3 regions of the Nesterenkonia sp. HG001 genome follow, and region 1 is predicted to be linked to each of the others. Evidence: predicted binding sites of a transcription regulator. Region 1 holds the regulator's gene; each other region holds the start of a gene.
What was found. The regulator HrcA, encoded in region 1, represses chaperone genes, less so after heat shock. The targets are predictions, from matches to a motif close to TTNGCACTCGNNNNNNNCGAGTGCNAA.
Positions count from the first base shown of each region.

Region 2: the regulator HrcA is predicted to act here: its motif matches at 4,323-4,349, upstream of groL (chaperonin GroEL).
Region 3: the regulator HrcA is predicted to act here: its motif matches at 2,843-2,869, upstream of groES (co-chaperone GroES).

Region 1 covers NZ_JAOSZD010000005.1:156,915-163,185, reverse strand. Annotated here, with positions in the region: gene lepA (translation elongation factor 4) at 1-295, shown strand, start outside; gene hemW (radical SAM family heme chaperone HemW) at 299-1,570, shown strand; gene ODE13_RS10335 (DUF4870 domain-containing protein) at 1,560-2,036, opposite strand; gene ODE13_RS10330 (DUF3097 family protein) at 2,147-2,971, opposite strand; gene hrcA (heat-inducible transcriptional repressor HrcA) at 3,138-4,163, shown strand; gene dnaJ (molecular chaperone DnaJ) at 4,167-5,291, shown strand; gene ODE13_RS10315 (16S rRNA (uracil(1498)-N(3))-methyltransferase) at 5,288-6,100, shown strand; gene ODE13_RS10310 (PhoH family protein) at 6,112-6,271, shown strand, end outside.
Region 2 covers NZ_JAOSZD010000010.1:83,303-89,573, reverse strand. Annotated here, with positions in the region: tRNA gene ODE13_RS15310 (tRNA-Val) at 1-64, shown strand, start outside; gene ODE13_RS15305 (threonine/serine ThrE exporter family protein) at 247-2,391, shown strand; gene ODE13_RS15300 (uracil-DNA glycosylase) at 2,395-3,090, opposite strand; gene ODE13_RS15295 (DUF3263 domain-containing protein) at 3,267-3,569, shown strand; gene ODE13_RS15290 (LytR C-terminal domain-containing protein) at 3,643-4,245, shown strand; gene groL (chaperonin GroEL) at 4,573-6,210, shown strand.
Region 3 covers NZ_JAOSZD010000002.1:203,370-209,640, forward strand. Annotated here, with positions in the region: gene ODE13_RS03635 (hypothetical protein) at 1-513, shown strand, start outside; gene groL (chaperonin GroEL) at 658-2,259, opposite strand; gene groES (co-chaperone GroES) at 2,319-2,615, opposite strand; gene ODE13_RS03650 (YeeE/YedE thiosulfate transporter family protein) at 2,916-4,217, opposite strand; gene ODE13_RS03655 (sulfurtransferase) at 4,214-5,407, opposite strand; gene guaB (IMP dehydrogenase) at 5,694-6,271, shown strand, end outside.

The DNA.
Region 1 (6,271 bases):
CGGGGTCAAGATGGCCTCGCGGCTGAAGGATCTGATCCCGCGGCAGCAGTTCGAGGTGCCCATCCAGGCGGCGATCGGTTCGCGCATCATCGCCCGCGAGAACATCCGCGCCATCCGCAAGGACGTGCTCTCCAAGTGCTACGGCGGCGACATCAGCCGCAAGCGCAAGCTGCTCGAGAAGCAGAAGGAGGGCAAGAAGCGCATGAAGATGGTCGGCACCGTGGAGGTGCCTCAGGAGGCCTTCATCTCCGCCCTGTCCTCCGACGAGGACTCGGGCGAGAAGGGCAAGAAGTAGCCCGTGCCCGCCACGCTGCCGCTGGGAGAACCCGTCCCGGTCGACGGCGCGCTGCCCGAGCAGGTGCTCGCCGCGCTGCCGGGCCGGGCCTCCAGACCTCTGGGGCTCTACGTCCACATCCCGTTCTGCTCCGTGCGCTGCGGGTACTGCGACTTCAACACCTACACCGCTGAGGACCTCGGCCCCGGGGCGTCCCGCGAGTCCTACCCGGACACGCTGATCCGCGAGCTGGAGCTGGCCGCGGACGTGCTCGAGCGTTCCGGGGCGCCGGCGCGCCCGCTGACCACCGTCTTCTTCGGTGGCGGCACTCCGACGCTGCTCCCGGCCACGGAGCTCTCGCGCATTCTGAGGCGTGCCCGCGAGCTCTTCGGCCTGGCCCCCGACGCCGAGGTCACGACCGAGGCCAACCCGGACACCCTCGATCCGGCTGCGGCGGAGGTGCTGGCGGATGGCGGATTCACCCGAGTGAGTCTGGGCATGCAGTCCGCCGTCCCGACGGTGCTGCGCACGCTGGACCGCACTCATGACCCGGCCAACGTGTCACGGGCCGTCGACGCCGCCCGGCAGGTGGGGCTGCAGGTCAGTCTGGACCTGATCTACGGCACGCCGGGGGAGAGCCTGGCCGAGTGGCGCACCAGTCTCGAGACGGCCGTGGCGCTCGAACCGGAGCACATCTCCGCCTATTCCCTGATCGTCGAGGAGGGCACCGCGATGGCGGCGAAGGTGCGCCGCGGCGAGCTGCCCGACATCGACCCCGATGACCATGCCGACAAGTACCTGCTCACCGATGAGCTGCTCGGCGCCGCCGGCCTCCGCTGGTACGAGGTCTCCAACTTCTCCCGGGACGAGGCCAGCCGTTCCCAGCACAACCTGAATTACTGGCTGGACTCCGACTGGTGGGGGGCGGGCCCCGGCGCGCACTCCCATGTGGCGGGGCTGCGCTGGTGGAACGTGAAGCACCCGGCCGCATACGCCCAGCGACTGGCCCAAGGGATCGCGCCCGGCCACGGGCGGGAGGTGCTCGACGACGACGCACGGGCCCTGGAACATCTGATGCTGCGCCTGCGGATCGCCGAGGGTCTGGACGTAGCGGCCCACGAGGCGCTGCCCGGGGCCGTGCCGCTGGAGGACGCGGTGCTGCGCGGCCTGGTGACCGACGGGCTCGCCGCGGATTCTCCGCTGCGGCCGAGCCCGGCGAACCCGCGAGGCCGTGTGGTGCTGACGCTCAAGGGCCGCCTGCTGGCTGACGCGGTGACCCGCCGCCTCAGTGGATGAGGCGCAGGTTCATCCGGTACCGGTAGGGACGTCCCTTGTTGCACTCGATCCCGGCGACCAGCCCGGAGATCGTCATGAGCATCCAGAGGAAGACGGCGACCAGGCCGAAGATCCATCCCACGGCGGGGATCAGCGCGAGGACATAGCAGACCAGCAGCACCGCGGTCACCGGGAGGGTGAAGTTCAGCGCCTCCTTGGACTCCTGGGCGGTAAACGGGCCGCGGTCTCGGAAGACCAGGTAGATGATCAGCGACGGGACACAGCCCATGAGTCCGCCGAAGTGGGACAGCGTCGCCCAGCGGCGGTCCTCGGACGGGGTCAGCGGCAGCGCCGCGTCAGAGGACCCCTCGACGCGGTCGGAGTGGCTGGAGTCCCGGGGATCTGAGGCCGCGGGGCGTCGGTGCCCGGACCGGTGGGGACCATCCGAATGTGGCTGCCGCGAGTGTGGAGGCTCGGACTGTGGCACGGTGCCCCTCTCTGATGCTCGTGGGATGAAGGACCCGCGGCGCGGTGGGCGCCGGAGTGGTCGACATTCTACCGTCCGCGCCTGGACGCTGACCGGGGGCGACACCCCGTTCAGACGGTGACGAAGTCGATGAGCTCCTCCACCCGTCCGAGCAGAGCCGGCTCCAGGTCCGCGTAGCTGCTGACCGTGCCGAGGATCCGCTTCCACCCTGTGGCGATGTCTCGGCGGTCCCGGTGCGGCCAGCCCAGCGCCTGGAGGGTGCCGACCTTGATGTCGATGTGCCGGGGGATGTCCGGCCAGCGCTCCAGTCCGAGCAGCTGGGGCTTCACCGCCTGCCACACATCCACATAGGGGTGGCCCAGGACCATGACGTTGCCGGCGGCCCCCCGCATGGCCATGGCCTCTGCCGCGATGCGGCTCTCCTTGGATCCGGGCACGAGGTGGTCCAGAAGCACGCCGACCCGCCGCTCCGGGGCGGGGCCGAACCCCTGGAGAGCGCCGACGAGATCGTCGGCACCGTGCAAGGGCTCCACGACGATCCCCTCGAGGCGGAGGTCCTCACCCCAGACCTTCTCGACGAGCTCGGCGTCGTGGGTGCCCTCCACCCAGATGCGCGAGGCGCGAGCCACCCGGGCGCGGGCGCCGTCCACCGCGAGCGACCCCGAGGCGGTGCGGCGGGGAGCCTGCACGGCTGTCGGTCGCGGCGCCGGGGCGATGAGCTCCACGGGGGCGCCTTCGTGGAGGAACCCGTGGCCCAGCGGGAAGGCGCGGCTGCGTCCATGGCGATCCTCGAGTCGGACCAGGTGGATGCCCCCGGAGGCCTCCACCCCCACGACGGCCCCCACCCAGCCGGACTCGGTCTCCTCGAGCACCGTGCCGGGGTCAGCAGGCACCTGCGGGACCCTGCGATGCTGCGCGCGACGGCGGGAGGCCATGTCAGTGGGGCCCCAGGAGGACCAGTCGGTGGAGAAGTGAGGAGAGGTCACAGGGCGGGAGCCTAGCAGCGGCGTCGCAGGCTTCGTCGGATCTGACCGACACGCGCTAGAATTGGCACTTGCTGCAGGAGAGTGCCAGCCGTTGTCGGGAGAGGAGAGTCGCACGATGTCGGACACCCGTCGTCTGCAGGTGCTGCGTGCGATCGTCGAGGACTACGTGCAGACCCAGGAGCCGGTGGGCTCGCGGGCGCTGGTGGAGCGCCACAACCTGGAGGTCTCTCCGGCGACCATCCGCAATGACATGGCCTTCCTCGAGGCCGAAGGTCTGATCGCTGCGCCGCACACCTCGGCCGGCCGCATCCCGACCGATCAGGGCTATCGCATCTTCGTGGACCGGATCTCCGAGGTGAGGCCGCTCTCCCGCGCGGAACGCCGTGCCATGGGCACGCTGCTCGAGGCTGCGGACGACCATGACGAGATGCTCGAGCAGACCGTCCGGCTGCTCGCCATGCTGACCAACCAGGTCGCCGTGCTGCAGCACCCCCAGCAGTCCACCGCCAGGATCCGGCACATCGAGGTGCTCTCCATGGGCACGCACAAGGTGCTGGTGGTGGTGATCCTCTCCTCCGGCCGGGTGGAGCAGCGCATGGCCACCATGGCCGCTCCGCTGGACGACGACTCCCTGCAGCGCATCGGCCAGCGGCTGGTCGAGGAGCTCCACAACCGCTCGGTCTCGGCCCTCCCGCTGCCCATGGACCAGCTCGTCGGCACCGTCGAACCGTCGCTGCAGCCCGCCATGGCGATCGTCGCCCACACGGTGGAGACGGTGCTGGAGGCCGGGCGCGTGGATCGCATCATCATGGCCGGCACTGCTAACCTCGCCAGGTCCGATCGCGATCTGGGTCCCTCCATAGGCCCCATCCTCGAGGCTCTCGAGGAGCAGGTGGTGCTGCTGCGCCTGCTCACCGAGATGGAGCAGGACCGCCGCGGACTTTCGGTGCGCATCGGTCACGAGACCAGCCACGATTCGCTCGCCGAGACCTCCGTGGTGGCGGCGGAGTACGCGATCGGCGACGGCGGCGCCGCCGCCAAACTCGGGGTCGTGGGCCCCACACGCATGGACTACGGCTCCACCATGTCAGCGGTGCGAGCCATGGCACGGTACCTGTCCCGGATCCTCTCTGAAGGGTGAGAAGTGACTGACTACTACGAGGCGCTCGGCGTGAGCCGTGGAGCGTCCACCGACGACATCAAGAAGGCGTACCGGAAGAAGGCGCGCAGGCTGCACCCGGACGTCAACCCGTCGGAGGATGCGGCTGAGCAGTTCAAGCTCATCGGGCGTGCCTATGAGGTGCTCTCCGACGCCGACAAGCGCCGCAACTATGACGCCACCGGCGATGAGAACGGCCGCTCGCCCTTCGGCGGCGGCGGTTTCGGCGGTGGTCAGGGCTTCGGCGGCTTCGGCGACATCTTCGAGACCTTCTTCGGTTCGGGCGCCTCCGGGCCGGCCTCGCGCACCCGCCGTGGCCAGGACTCGCTGATCAGGATCCGCCTGGACCTCAAGGACGCCGTCTTCGGCACGACCAAGGAGGTCGAGATCGAGACGGCGGTGACCTGCTCGGTCTGTCAGGGCTCCTGCACCCGGGAGGGCACCAGCCCCACGACCTGCCCGGACTGCCAAGGGCACGGTCAGGTCCAGCGCCCCATGCGGTCCATCCTCGGCACCGTCCTGCAGACCGAGACCTGCGCCCGCTGCGCCGGGTTCGGCAGCATCATCGAGGACCCCTGCCAGGAGTGTGACGGCCAGGGCCGTGTCCGGGAGCGTCGCACCCTGAAGGTCAAGATTCCCGCTGGGGTGGACAAGGGGAACCGCATCCACCTGGCCGGCGAGGGGGAGGCCGGTCTGGCCGGCGGGCCGCAGGGCGACCTGTTCATCGAGGTCGATGTGCGTCCTCACGAGGTCTTCACCCGCCGCGGAAACGATCTGCACGCCACGGTCTCGATCCCGATGACGGCGGCCGCACTGGGCACCACCGTCAGCCTCGACACCTTCGACGGCGTCGAGGAGATCGAGGTGAAGCCGGGCACCCAGTCCGGTGAGGTCCTCACCGTCCGCGACCGAGGGGTGGCCCACCTGCGCGGCGGGGGACGCGGTGCGCTCAAGATCCATCTCAAGGTCGAGACTCCGGCGAAGCTCAGCGACCGGCAGCGCGAGCTGCTGCGTGAGCTCGCCGTCGAGCGTGGCGAGGAGCTGGGCGAGTCCACCACCGAGCACCGCGGCGTGTTCGCCAAGCTCCGTGAGGCCTGGGACAGTCTGTGACGGCTCCGCTGTTCCATCTCGAGCCGGGGCAGCTCGACGGCGTCGAGGTCGGCGGCCAGGTCGTGCTCGACGGCGCCGAGGGGCACCATGCCGCCACGGTGATGCGGCTGAGCCCCGGGGCGGAGATCCAGCTCTCCGACACCCGGCGGCTGCGCGTGACCGGCGAAGTGGTCGAGGCCGCGCGGGGTGAGCTGACCGTGGCGGTCTCTGAGGTCCGCCGAGAGCCGCTCGAGCGGCCCCGTCTGGTGCTGGTCCAGGCGCTGGCCAAGGACCGTCGTGACCTGCAGGCGGTCGAATCGGCCACCGAGCTCGGGATCGAGGCCGTCGTGCCCTGGGAGGCCGAGCGGTCCGTGGCCCGCTGGAAGGCCGGCCGGGAGGCGAAGAAGCACGCCGAATGGGTGTCCATCGTGCGTACCGCGGCCAAGCAGACTCGCCGGACCGCCGTGCCGGAGGTCGAGCAGCTGCACACGACCGCTCAGTACTGCCGACGGATCGTCGAGCAGAAGGGCGTCGCCGTCGTCGTGCTCCATGAGACCGAGGAGCGCTCCCTGGACGGCGCACTCCGAGAGCTGGACGCCGTCGATGCCGAGGAACTCCATCTGGTGGTGGGGCCGGAGGGCGGAATCACGCCCGGTGAGATCGAGCGGCTGGTCAGCGCCGGGGCCCGCGTGGCTCGGCTCGGTCGCACCGTGCTGCGCTCCTCCACCGCAGGACCGGCGGCACTGGCCGGTGTGCAGGTCCTGCTGGGGCGATGGAGCGGACCGGGGAGCCCGGAGGCGGGTGCCTCGGGTCCTGCGCGACGGCAGTAGACTGAGCACCGATGACTGATACTCCTTTCACCTCGGCCGACTCCACCTCCGGCGTGGCGGCCGGTGCCGCCGCCTCCCCGGTGGGAAGCATCGAGCGCACCGTCCACTTCGCGGACCCGGACAGCATGTTCCGCACCCTCGGGCCACAGGACCTTGCCGTCCGCATCCTGC
Region 2 (6,271 bases), on a different contig from region 1:
AGATGGTTAGAGCGCTCGCTTCACACGCGAGAGGTCGATGGTTCGAGTCCATTCGGATCCACCACTCCACACGTCACCGCCCTGTCGGGATGCGGCCTGCATGGTCAGCCTCCGGCGGGGCGGAGCTGTCCCATCCCCCGCCGCGGGCTCGACGCCGGCAGCTGATCCAAGTCCCCATGCCACCATCGAGGTGCGGCCGCGCCTCGTAGATTGAGAGTCGACACGACGCACCCGGAGGGAGTGACAGTGACAGACGAGGAGACTCGACGCCAGGATCACACCGGTGACCAGACGGCCGCCGACGCCGCCGTCGAGGCCATCGACCCCGTCATCTCCGAGCCGGACGCCGAGGTGACCCTCATCCCGGTGGTCCGACCCACCGCCGAAGGTGACGTCGAGGACACCTCCACCGGATTCATGCGTGCCCTGACCGGCAGCATCGCCTCGTCCTGGCAGGCCGCCCGTGAGGCGGAGGCCACTCTGGAGTGGGAGGAGTTCGACACCGAGGCCGTCGAACGTGCTCAGGAGGAGGCCGCCCAGGCCGAGGCCGAGGCAGTGCGTCACGAGTACGTCCCTGACGCCTTCTACGACACCCCGGCGGCGGATCTTCCCGACGCCGGCCAGCATCCTGGTCAGTATCCAGGCCAGCACGACGTCGGCTCCGCCACCTCGCCGACCTCCCCGATCCCGCGCCCGCACACGCACAGCTTCGCCGCGCTCCGCGAGCCTCCCGCCGACCGTCAGCCCGATGAGCTGGCCGCAGGCGAATGGACGCCCTCCGGCGACTGGGCGCAGACCGAAGCGCTGGGCCCGCAGATCCCGACCGACCGGACCCCTGTGGCGGACCCGTACGAGGTGGCCGTCTCGCCGCTCAGTGAGCCGATCCGGCGTCGTTCGGTGCTGCGCCCCACCGGTGCGAAGCTCCCCGGGCCGCTTCGGCGCGCCCCGCTGTTCGACCGCTCCGTCTTCGACCAGAAGGTGCGCCCGCAGGATGTGCTGCGCCGCATCATGCGCCTCGAGACCACCCACACCCAGTCCGTCCCGCTGGTGGACCACCTGGCCGGCACCCCGTACGCGAACCCCCGGCAGGCCGAGCAGCCGGTGGACTCCGACGAGCTCGCCACCATCGCCTTCGTGCTGGACCTCGGCGAGGCGCTCTTCCGCTACGGGGCCGGTGCGCTGGAGGTGGAGACCTCGATCATCGCGGTCACCGCCGCCTTCGGGATGAAGAACACCGACGTCGACATCACCAACCAGTCGATCAGCCTCAATTGGGCACCCGATGACAAGATCCCGTACTCGCGAGTGCGTGTGGTGCGGTCCTGGTCCCGGAACTACAAGGCGCTCGCCGCCGTGCACGAGCTCGTGACCGACATCATCTCCGGGCGGCTGACCCGCACCGAGTCGGCGGAGCGACTCCAGGAGATCACGCGGGAGCCCAAGCCGTATCCGCGGTGGATGGTGACCCTGGCCGGTGCCGTCTTCGCGAGCCTGTTCGCCAGTTTCCTGGGGGCACCGATGCTTGACGCCTCGATCGGATTCGCCGCCACCCTGGTGGTGTTGGGCATCAACCGTCAGCTCGCGGTGTGGAGGGTTCCGGAGTTCTTCACCCTGGCCACCGGGGGCTTCGTGGCCACCTTCATCGCCATGGGGGCGTTCATGCTGGGGGTCCCGATCACCCCGTCGATGGTCGTCGCCGGAGGGCTGATGATCCTGCTGCCCTCGGCCCGGGTGGTCTCCGCCATCCAGGATGCGATCAACGGCTTCCCGCTCACCTCAGCGGGGCGACTGGTCTCGGCGATGATCGCCTTCGCCGGCATGACGGCGGGCATCATGGCCGGCGTGGTGCTGGCAGACCTGCTGGGCGCCCCGCAGATGGAGATCGCCGTGGGGCTGACCCGCCTCTATCATCCCGCCGTCCTGGTGGCGATCGTCTTCGTGGCCGCGATGGCCGCCGCCGTCGTCGAGCAGGCCCGGTGGAAGATGCTGCTGCCCACGGGGTTGGTCTCCGCGCTGGGGTTCCTGCTCTTCTACGCCGGTGAGTCGATCGGACTGGGGGAGCGGATGACCCCGATCCTCGGGGCCACCGTGGTGGGCGCGCTGGGACGAGTGGTGGCGCTGCGGATGGGCGCTCCGCAGCTGGTCATCGCTGTGCCGGGCATGATGTTCATGCTGCCGGGGCTCATGGTGTTCCGCGGCATGTACCAGATCGCCCTCGAGAACCCGGACACCAATCTGGTGGCCTCCATGATGGGCGGGCTGACCGAGCTGTTCAGCGCGCTGATCATCATTCTGGGCATCGCCTCGGGAATCGTGCTCGGCGACGTGCTGATGCGGCCGATCACCGCCGGGCTGCAGTCCAACGAGCGCTCCCGCGGCCGCCGCCGCTGAGGATCAGGCCGGGGCCAGCCGCCAGTCCACCGGCGCTGCGCCCAGACGCTGCAGGGCCTCGTTCGTCCGGGAGAACGGCTGAGAGCCGAAGAAGCCCCGGTGCGCGGACAGCGGCGAGGGGTGCGGGCTGGTGATCACGGCGGTGTGGTCCCCGGCCTCGCACAGCGGCTGCATGCGCCGGGCGTCGGCGCCCCAGAGGATCGAGACCAGCGGTGTCCCGCGCGCCGCCAGGGCACGGATCGCGGCCTCGGTGATCTCTTCCCAGCCGATGCCGCGGTGCGAGCCGGGGCTGCCCGCTGTCACGGTGAGCACCCTGTTGAGCATCAGCACCCCCTGCGCAGACCAGGCGGAGAGGTCCCCGTGGGGCGCCGGCCCGATCCCGAGATCCTCGTGGAGCTCACGGAAGATGTTCTGCAGGCTGCGCGGCAGCGGTCGCACGTCGGGGGCCACGGCGAAGGACATCCCGATCGGGTGCCCGGGAGTGGGGTAGGGGTCCTGGCCCAGCACCAGCACCTTGACCTGGTCGAAGGGCTGCCGGAAGGCGCGCAGCACGGATGCGGGGGCCGGCAGGATGTGCTCACCGGCGTCCCGGCGGCGGGTGAGCTCCTCCTGCAGGCGGGCGAACTGCTCCTGCTGCGGGGCCAGCGCCCGTCGCCAGCCAGGTTCCAGAGGTGCGATGAGGTCCACGGAGAGGTCCATGACCCACCACCCTAGACATCCTCGCCGGCATTCCGCTCCCTGCCGGGCCGCTCCGGCTGCCGTGGCGGCGAACACACAAGGAGCCATATGCGCCGTCGTGCCGTCTCCGGGCCTTAGGATGGGCGCAGGAACAGCGGTCCGGACGCACCGGTCCGAGTCGACATCAGGAGGCATCGATGAGCTCTGCCAGCTCGGCCGACACCGTCACTTCTGACGCAGTCGACGCCGCGGCCGGCACGGCCGGCCAGCTGAGCGAACAGCAGAAGCAGATCCTGGCCATGGAGCGCCAATGGTGGAAGTACGCCGGCGCCAAGGACCAGGCGATCAGCGACGAGCTGCAGATCTCTGCGGTCGCTTACTACCAGCTGCTCAACCAGCTCATCGATTCCGAAGCCGCCCTCGTGCACGACCCCATGCTCGTCAAGCGTCTGCGCCGTCAGCGCGAGGCGCGGCAGCGGGCTCGGGCCTCGCGCCGATGAGCCCCCGGCAGGGCATCGCGGCCCGCCCCACCGTCCGTCCGCAGCATGCGCAGAGCCTGAGGATCTCCACACCATGAGCAAGTTCCCGCACGATGAGTTCGACGACGTCCCCCCGTACCAGCAGGGCGAGGCGGGCAAGCACCGCGCCCCGACGGCCGCGGCCGGCTCCTCCCGCGGCGGAGGCGGCCTGAAGTGGATCGGTCTGTTCGCCGTGCTGGCGTTGCTGGTGGGCGTTGTCAGCTACTTCGTGCTGCCCACCCTGCGCGAGGACTCCCCTGAGGCCGGCACCGGTGATCAGGAGCAGGGCGAGGCCTCCGACGACGGCGAGGAGAACGGGGAGGACGGGGCCGAGGACGGCGAGGAGGACACAGAGCAGGGCGGCAGCCAGCCCACCGCGGCTGCCGCCGACACTGAGTCCCCGGTGCAGATCCTCAATTACGGGGGTCCAGCCGGCCTGGAGGACGACATCGCCGAGCAGCTCACGGAGCTGGACTACAACGTCACCTATGTGGCGGAGTGGACCTACGACGACGTCGACACTCCCGTCATCTACTATCCGCCGAACGCCGAGGCCCACGCCCAGGACCTGGCGGAGAACCTCGGCATCGAACAGGTCGAGGAGAGCGGAGCATGGTCCTCCGTGGCCGTGGTGGTCGGGCCCGATTTCGCCGAGTGAGATCAGCGGAGGCCGGTCACGGTGCAGAAGGCCCGCGGATGCGGGGCGCAGAGGCTCCCCGGGGGCACTCGAAAGGGTTTGCACTCGCCTGCTCTGAGTGCTAAATATTGAGCTAGCACTCTCCCCCAGAGACTGCCAGCCCGATCTCGGGAGCAGCCTCCTGCGGCGGCGAGTGGGATGAACCTGAACAGGTGAGGCCAATTTTGTACGACCCCGGTGACGCGGGGGCGTGGCCGTCCGTCGCGGGCACCTCTCAAGGTTCGACCCGATTGACGCGAACACGTCTGAATCATCATCACCCGCAGTCCAGGAAGGACACGTGCCGATATGGCTAAGACCATTGCATTCGACGAAGAGGCCCGCCGCGGCCTCGAGCGGGGCCTGAACATCCTCGCCGACGCCGTCAAGGTCACCTTGGGCCCCCGCGGCCGCAACGTCGTGCTGGAGAAGCAGTGGGGCGCCCCCACCATCACCAACGACGGCGTCTCGATCGCCAAGGAGATCGAGCTGGAGGACCCCTACGAGAAGATCGGCGCCGAGCTGGTCAAGGAGGTCGCCAAGAAGACCGACGACGTCGCCGGTGACGGAACCACCACCGCGACCGTGCTGGCTCAGGCCCTGGTCAAGGAGGGCCTGCGCAATGTCGCCGCCGGTGCCGACCCGATGGGTCTGAAACGCGGCATCGACAAGGCCGTCGAGGCGGTCACCGCAGAGCTCTTCACCTCCGCCAAGGAGATCGAGACCAAGGAGCAGATCGCCGCCACCGCGTCGATCTCCGCCGCTGACACCCAGATCGGCGAGCTCATCGCCGAAGCCTTGGACAAGGTGGGCAAGGAAGGTGTCATCACCGTCGAGGAGTCCAACACCTTCGGCCTCGAGCTCGAGCTCACCGAGGGTATGCGCTTCGACAAGGGCTACCTCTCCGGCTACTTCGTCACCGACGCGGAGCGTCAGGAAGCCGTCCTCGAGGACCCGTACATCCTGATCGTCAACTCCAAGATCTCCTCCGTCAAGGACGTCATCGGCATCCTGGAGCAGGTCATGCAGTCCGGCAAGCCGCTGCTGGTCATCTCCGAGGACGTCGAGGGCGAAGCCCTGGCGGCCCTGGTGGTCAACAAGCTCAAGGGCACCTTCAAGTCGGTGGCCGTCAAGGCCCCCGGCTTCGGTGACCGTCGCAAGGCCATGCTGGCCGACATCGCGATCCTCACCGGTGGCCAGGTCATCGCCGAGGAGGTCGGCCTCAAGCTGGAGAACACCACTCTCGACCTGCTGGGCACCGCCCGCAAGGTGGTCATCACCAAGGACGAGACCACCATCGTCGAGGGTGCCGGCGACGCCGACGAGATCGCCGGCCGCGTCTCCCAGATCAAGGCCGAGATCGAGAACAGCGACTCGGACTACGACCGCGAGAAGCTCCAGGAGCGCCTGGCGAAGCTGGCCGGCGGCGTGGCCGTCATCAAGGCCGGTGCCGCCACCGAGGTTGAGCTCAAGGAGCGCAAGCACCGCATCGAGGACGCTGTGCGCAACGCCAAGGCCGCTGTGGACGAGGGTATCGTCGCCGGCGGTGGCGCCGCCCTGATCCAGGCCGGTGCCCGCGCCTTCGCCACTCTCTCCCTGGAGGGTGACGAGGCCACCGGTGCGAACATCGTCAAGGTGGCCGTCGAGTCTCCGCTGAAGCAGATCGCACTCAACGCCGGTCTCGAGCCCGGCGTGGTCGCGGAGAAGGTCAAGGGCCTCGCGGACGGTGTCGGCCTCAACGCCGCCACCGGCGAGTACGAGGACCTGCTGGCCGCCGGCGTCAACGACCCGGTGAAGGTGACCCGTTCTGCCCTGCAGAACGCGGCCTCCATCGCCAGCCTCTTCCTCACCACCGAGGCCGTCGTCGCCGACAAGCCGGAGAAGAACCCGGCCGGCGCCGGCGCCGAGGGCATGGACCCGATGGGCGGCATGGGCGGCATGATGTGATCATGTCCCGCTCCTCCCGCTGAGCATGACGAAGGCCCCGCAGGCATCTGCCTGCGGGGCC
Region 3 (6,271 bases), on a different contig from region 1:
TTCATCGACCTCATGCCGCACCTTCGACCGGACGAGCTCGTGGTGCTGGGCGACGCGTTGGTCCGTGAGCCTCGAGCAGTCTTCGAAGGCAGGGAACACCCCTGGAGCACGCGTGAGCTGCTGGAGGAGTGTCTGTCGCGGCACGGCCACACCCGGGGGATCGTCGCCGCACGGCAGGCTCTCGAGAGGGTGCGCGTCGGGGCGGACTCCCCGCCGGAGACCCTTCTTCGTCTGCGACTCGTCGAGGCCGGCCATCCGGAGCCGGAGCTGCAGGCGAGACTTGACCCGGATGATCCCGTCAGCCCCGTGACCGACCTGGCGTACCGCCGTCGGAAGGTGGCGGTCCAGTATGACGGAGCCCATCACTTCGAGGCCGAGCAGCAGGCCAGCGACGAGTGGCGCGACGGTGCATTCCGCCGGGACGGGTGGACGGTCGTGCGGGCGAATCGCGTGGACTTCAGAGAGGACTTCATCGGCGTCGTGGCCCGAGTGAGCGTCCTCCTGCTCAGTTGAGCTGGTGAGTTTCCGCCTGAATACGGCCCCAGAGCGTGTCTTTCGGGCGGAAACTCACCAGCTCAACTGGGAGGGGAGACACAAGAAGGGCCCCGGCGCGTCAGACGACGTGCCAGGGCCCCTCTCAGAGACGGATCAGAGCAATCAGTGCGAGTGCTCGTCCTCGTCGTGCTTCTTCTCGACGACCAGCGTCTCGGTGGTCAGCACCAGCGCCGCGATGGAGGCGGCGTTCTGCAGCGCAGAGCGGGTGACCTTGACCGGGTCGATGACGCCGTCGGCGATCAGGTCGCCGTACACGCCGGTCTTGGCGTTGTAGCCGTGGTTCGGCTCCAGCTCCGCGACCTTGGAGGCGACGACGAAGCCGTCCTCGCCGGCGTTCTGCGCGATCCAGCGCAGCGGCTGGACCAGCGCGCGGCGGACGATGCCCACCGCGGCGGCGGCGTCGCCTGCCAGCGCCTGCACGTTCTCGTCCTCGTCGAGGGCGGAGAGCGCGTTGATCAGCGCGGTGCCGCCACCGGCGACGATGCCCTCCTCGAGGGCCGCGCGAGTGGAGGACACGGCGTCCTCGATGCGGTGCTTACGCTCCTTGAGCTCCACCTCAGTGGCCGCACCGACCTTGATGACGCCGATGCCGCCGGCCAGCTTGGCCAGCCGCTCCTGCAGCTTCTCCCGATCCCACTCGGAATCGGTCGCGTCGGCCTGCGCCTTGATCGTCGCGGCACGGGCCTCTACGTCCTCCGTGGAGCCGGCGCCGTCGACGATCGTGGTGCTGTCCTTGGTGACGGTCACACGACGAGCGGTGCCGAGCACCTCGGGGCCCACCTGGTCCAGCTTCAGACCGAGGTCGGGGGAGACCACCTGAGCGCCGGTGAGGATCGCGATGTCCTCCAGCATGGCCTTGCGGCGGTCGCCGAAGCCGGGAGCCTTGACGGCCACGGCGTTCAGGGTGCCGCGGATCTTGTTCACCACCAGGGTGGAGAGGGCCTCGCCCTCGACATCCTCGGCGATGATGAACAGCGGCTTCTTCGCCTGCAGGACCTTCTCCAGCAGCGGCAGGAACTCCTGCATGTTGGAGATCTTGCCCTGGTGGATCAGGATCTGCGGGTCCTCCAGTACAGCTTCCTGACGGTCGGCGTCAGTGACGAAGTGCGGGGAGAGGTAGCCCTTGTCGAACTGCATGCCCTCGGTGATGTCGAGCTCGGTCGACGTCGTGGAGGACTCTTCGATGGTGATGACGCCTTCGGTGCCCACGGCGTCGAAGGCGCGGGCGATCAGCTCGCCGACCTCGTCGTTCTGGGCGGAGATCGCGGCCACGTGGGCCACCTGGGCGCCCTCGACGTCGCGCGAGTTCTGCTTCAGGCGCTCGGTCACCGCGGTCACGGCGGTCTCGATGCCGCGCTTGATCTCGCTCGGCGCCGCACCGGCGGCCACGTTGCGCAGACCCTCCTTGACGAGGGCCTGGGCGAGCACGGTGGCCGTGGTGGTGCCGTCGCCGGCGACATCGTTGGTCTTGGTGGCGACCTCCTTCGCGAGCTGAGCGCCGAGGTTCTCGTAGGAGTCCTCGACCTCGATCTCGCGGGCGATCGTCACGCCGTCGTTGGTGATGGTCGGCGCGCCCCAGGACTTGTCCAGGACGACGTTGCGGCCCTTGGGGCCCAGCGTGACCTTGACAGTGTCGGCGAGTTTGTCGATGCCGGCCTCAAGAGCCTTCCGGGCGGCATCGTCGAACTCCAGCTGCTTTGCCATGTGAGTTGCTTCCTTTGCGAGTCAGATGCGGGTCTCGAGAAGTGTGCGGAGGTCCGCGATCACTTCTCGACGACAGCCAGGACGTCGCGGGCGTTCAGGACGAGGAACTCGTCGCCGCCGACCTTGACCTCAGTGCCGCCGAACTTGGAGTAGATGACGACGTCGCCTTCAGAGACGTCGACCGGGACGCGGTTGCCCTTGTCGTCGAAGCGGCCGGGGCCCACTGCCACGACCTCGCCCTCCTGGGGCTTCTCCTTGGCGGTGTCCGGGATCACGAGGCCGGAAGCGGTGGTCTGCTCAGCTTCCAGGGGGCGGACAACAATGCGATCCTCGAGGGGCTTGATAGAGACTGACACGTCAGTGCTCTCCTTTGCGTGAAGTCGAATCGGGTCTGTGCTCAGGCCAGGGCTGTACGTCGTGTGACGCCGACGTCGTGCCGCAGGCCGGGTTTGTTGCGCGCCTTGGGAGTGACCAACCGTCGTCGCGGTGCCGGATGGCGCCCCGTCAGGCTCCGACACCGGTGACACCGGCGCCGAATCAGCACTCGATGACGTCGAGTGCCAACACAAACTTTAGGACGGCCTTAGCACTCGGTCAAGCAGAGTGCTAAGACCGCCCTATGAGTCGGTCCATTCCGGTGATGCGGAGTGCTCCGCTCAGCGATAGACGCCGGGGCTGGCCCGCCGATGCAGGCCCAGTCGGAAGCCGACGCCGGCGGCGACGAAGACCGCCACGCCGAAGACCCAGCCGGAGAGCGCCATGGCCTGGGTGCCGGAGAGCAGCACTCCGATGGTGCAGCCCAGCCCGATCATCGAACCCCATCCCAGCAGCACCCCGCCGATCGCCGCGGTGAGGGAGTTCCACCCGGTGAGCCGCTCCACACGGACTCGGCGACCGGGCAGCGCCGCCGCCAGGGAGGCCAGCACGATCCCCAGTATCAGCCAGCCGTTGGTGGTCACGGTGTGCACCACCAGCGCCACGCAGCCGGCCAGCCGCTCGTCCAGGCCAGGCATGAAGTTCGGCAGCAGCCCCGCGGAGTCCATGCTCGTGCGGGTCAGCGAGGAGATCTGGCTGGTCACCCCCAGCGGCTGGTCCTTGTAGTAGGCCAGCACCGCCAGGACCCCGACGCCGGCCCCGGTGGCCAGGGCGGGCCAGCGCTTGAAGAAGAGCAGCCTGCGGATCTCGGTCCCGTCGACCACGCGATCCCCGCGTCCCTGCACGGGTGGGTTCCAGCGCAGCAGCCAGAGCCCGAGGCCGGCCAGCACGCCCAGCTGCAGCAGGATGGCCACCGTGTACCCGCCGCCGGCCGGCAGCCAGGGCACCGGAGCTCCGGCGATGAACCCGGAGTACATGAAGTCCCAGGAGAGGAAGCCCGCGGCAAAGCCGACCACCACACCGGCCAGCGCCGGGATCGAGCGAAGATGCCCCTCGGGCAGGCGGTAGAGGTGCCCCGCGATGCATCCCCCGGAGATGACCATGCCCAGCCCGAAAGCCAGTCCGGCGATCACCAGGGCCAGCGAGACCGGGGCGATGTGCGCGTCCGAGGGGAGCGTGCCGCCGGTGGGGTTGGACACCCGCAGGGAGAAGACGACGGCGTAGCCGATCATCCCCACCGCGATGGAGACCAGCACGGCGTACAGGCCCCGGGAGCTGCCCTTCTCGAAGAAGTCGCGGAACACGCAGAAGAAGCAGTACCGGCCGCGCTCGAACAGGATGCCCAGTCCGGCGCCGATCAGCAGGGCGAAGGAGGCGTTCGACCCGCCGAGGCCTTCGCCGTCGGTGACGGCCAGCCAGGCGGCCAGGCCCAGCAGCAGGGCCGCCACCCCCAGTGCGACGCCGGTGCGCGCCGAGTCCGCCCGGGTCCAGCCCAGCGGACGGTCGGCGGGGACCGAGACGGAGCCCGGGCCGCCGGTGCGGCGGGCGGGCTCCGTCGTCGTGGATTCTGCGGTGGTGCTCACGAGCCGCTGCCGCTGCCCCACAGGCCGGCCCGCTCGTCGGTGTTGTTGGCCACCGGCACGCCGACTGAGTTGCCCCACTCGGTCCAGGAGCCGTCGTAGACCTGGGCGTCGGCGCCGAGGATCTGGTTCAGGGCGAACCAGGAGTGCGAGGCGCGCTCACCGATGCGGCAGTAGGTGACGATCGGGGAGTCGAGGTCCACGCCGGCGTCCTCGTAGATGGCACGGATCTCGTCGGCGGGCAGGAACTGGCCGGTCTCGGGGTCGACGATCTCACCCCAGGAGACGTTCACCGAGCCGGGGATGTGGCCCCAGATGGAGGTGGACTCGCCTTCGAAGATCGCCGGGTCCACGCCGACGGCGCCGTCGTGCTCGTCGGCGGAGCGGATGTCGACCAGCGCGGTGTCAGACTCGCCGTCCACGTTCTCGTCGGCGATCTCCAGGACCTCCGGCTGCAGGGCACGGATGTCGAGGTTCTGCGGCTGGGCCTCCCAGGTGCCCTCGGCGACGTCGGGGACCTCCTCGGTGAGCTCACGCTCGTCGTAGGCTTCCCACTTGTGCAGGCCGCCGTCGAGCAGCCGGACGTCCTCGGCGCCGTAGAGCTTGAACACCCAGGCGGCGTAGGCGGCGAACCAGTTGTTGCTGTCGCCGTAGAGGACGATGGTGTCGCCGTCGTCGATGCCCAGGCTCTGGGTGAGCTCGGTGAACTCGTCCTGGGAGATGAACTCCCGGGTGTTGGGCTGGGTGAACTCGGTGGACCAGTTCACGTACTGGGCCTGGGGGATGTGGGCCTCGGAGTAGGGAGTCAGCTCCGAGGTGGGCAGCTCCTCGGAGACGTCGATCAGCACGATGCCCTGTTCGGCGAGGTCGCCCTCGTCGAGGCGATCGGCGAGCCAGTCGGTGGAGACCAGGACGTTCTCCAGGTCCTCGTCGCCGCCCTGGTGGACCTCGTCCTGGCCGCGGTTCTCGCCGGTGACCTGAACATTCGCCACGGTGGCGGCCTGTTCGCCGGATCCCCCCGGGGCCGCGGAGGCGGAGCCGTCCTCGTCGCCGCCGCTGAGGCTGCTGGTGACGACGCCTCCGGCGGTGGCGGCCAGTGCCGCCACGGCGACGAACGCCACGGCCAGCTTGCCGCTGGAGCGTCGGCCTGAGCTCTGGTTCTCTTCGGGTGTGGGTGCCTCTTCGGTGCTCATGATGCGGTGATGCCTTTCGCTGCAGGAAGGTGTGTGCAGAAGTGGTGCGGATGTGCCTGCACACCACTATGGGCGATATCTTCAGAAATATGAACAGATAAGTTCATATGCTGTCACATTGGTCGCCTCACGCCTGCCATGGGCCCCGCCCGGCCCCGCCGTCAGCCGGACACACAGGAATCTCGGCGGCAGTAGACTTGTTGTGGCCCTGACACCGACGGCGGCGCACCCGACGGCGCCACGGCCCCGCGAGCACCCGAGCGACCCCCTGGAGAGGCGAGACCCCGTGACTGAGACCCCCGCAGAGGACCACGACCCCTTCGGCTTCGTCGGACTGACCTACGACGACGTCCTCCTGCTGCCCGGCGCCACTGACGTCATCCCGTCCGACGCCGACACCTCCACGCAGTTCAGCCGCAACATCACGCTGAACACCCCGGTGGCCTCCGCGGCCATGGACACGGTCACCGAGGCACCCATGGCGATCGCCCTGGCCCGGCTCGGCGGCATCGGCATCCTCCACCGGAACCTCTCCCTGGAGGACCAGGCGAAGCAGGTCGACCAGGTCAAGCGCTCGGAGTCCGGCATGATCTCCGACCCGGTGACGATCACCCCGGACGCCACGCTGGAGGACCTCGACGACCTCTGCGCCCATTACCGCGTTTCCGGGCTGCCGGTGGTCGACGCCGACCGGAAGCTGCTGGGCATCATCACCAACCGCGACATCCGCTTCGTCGCCTCCGAGGACTACCTGACCACCAAGGTCTACGAGAAGATGACCCCGCAGCCGCTCATCACCGCCCAGGTGGGCATCTCGCGCGACGAGGTCATCCAGCTCTTCTCCGAGCACCGGGTGGAGAAACT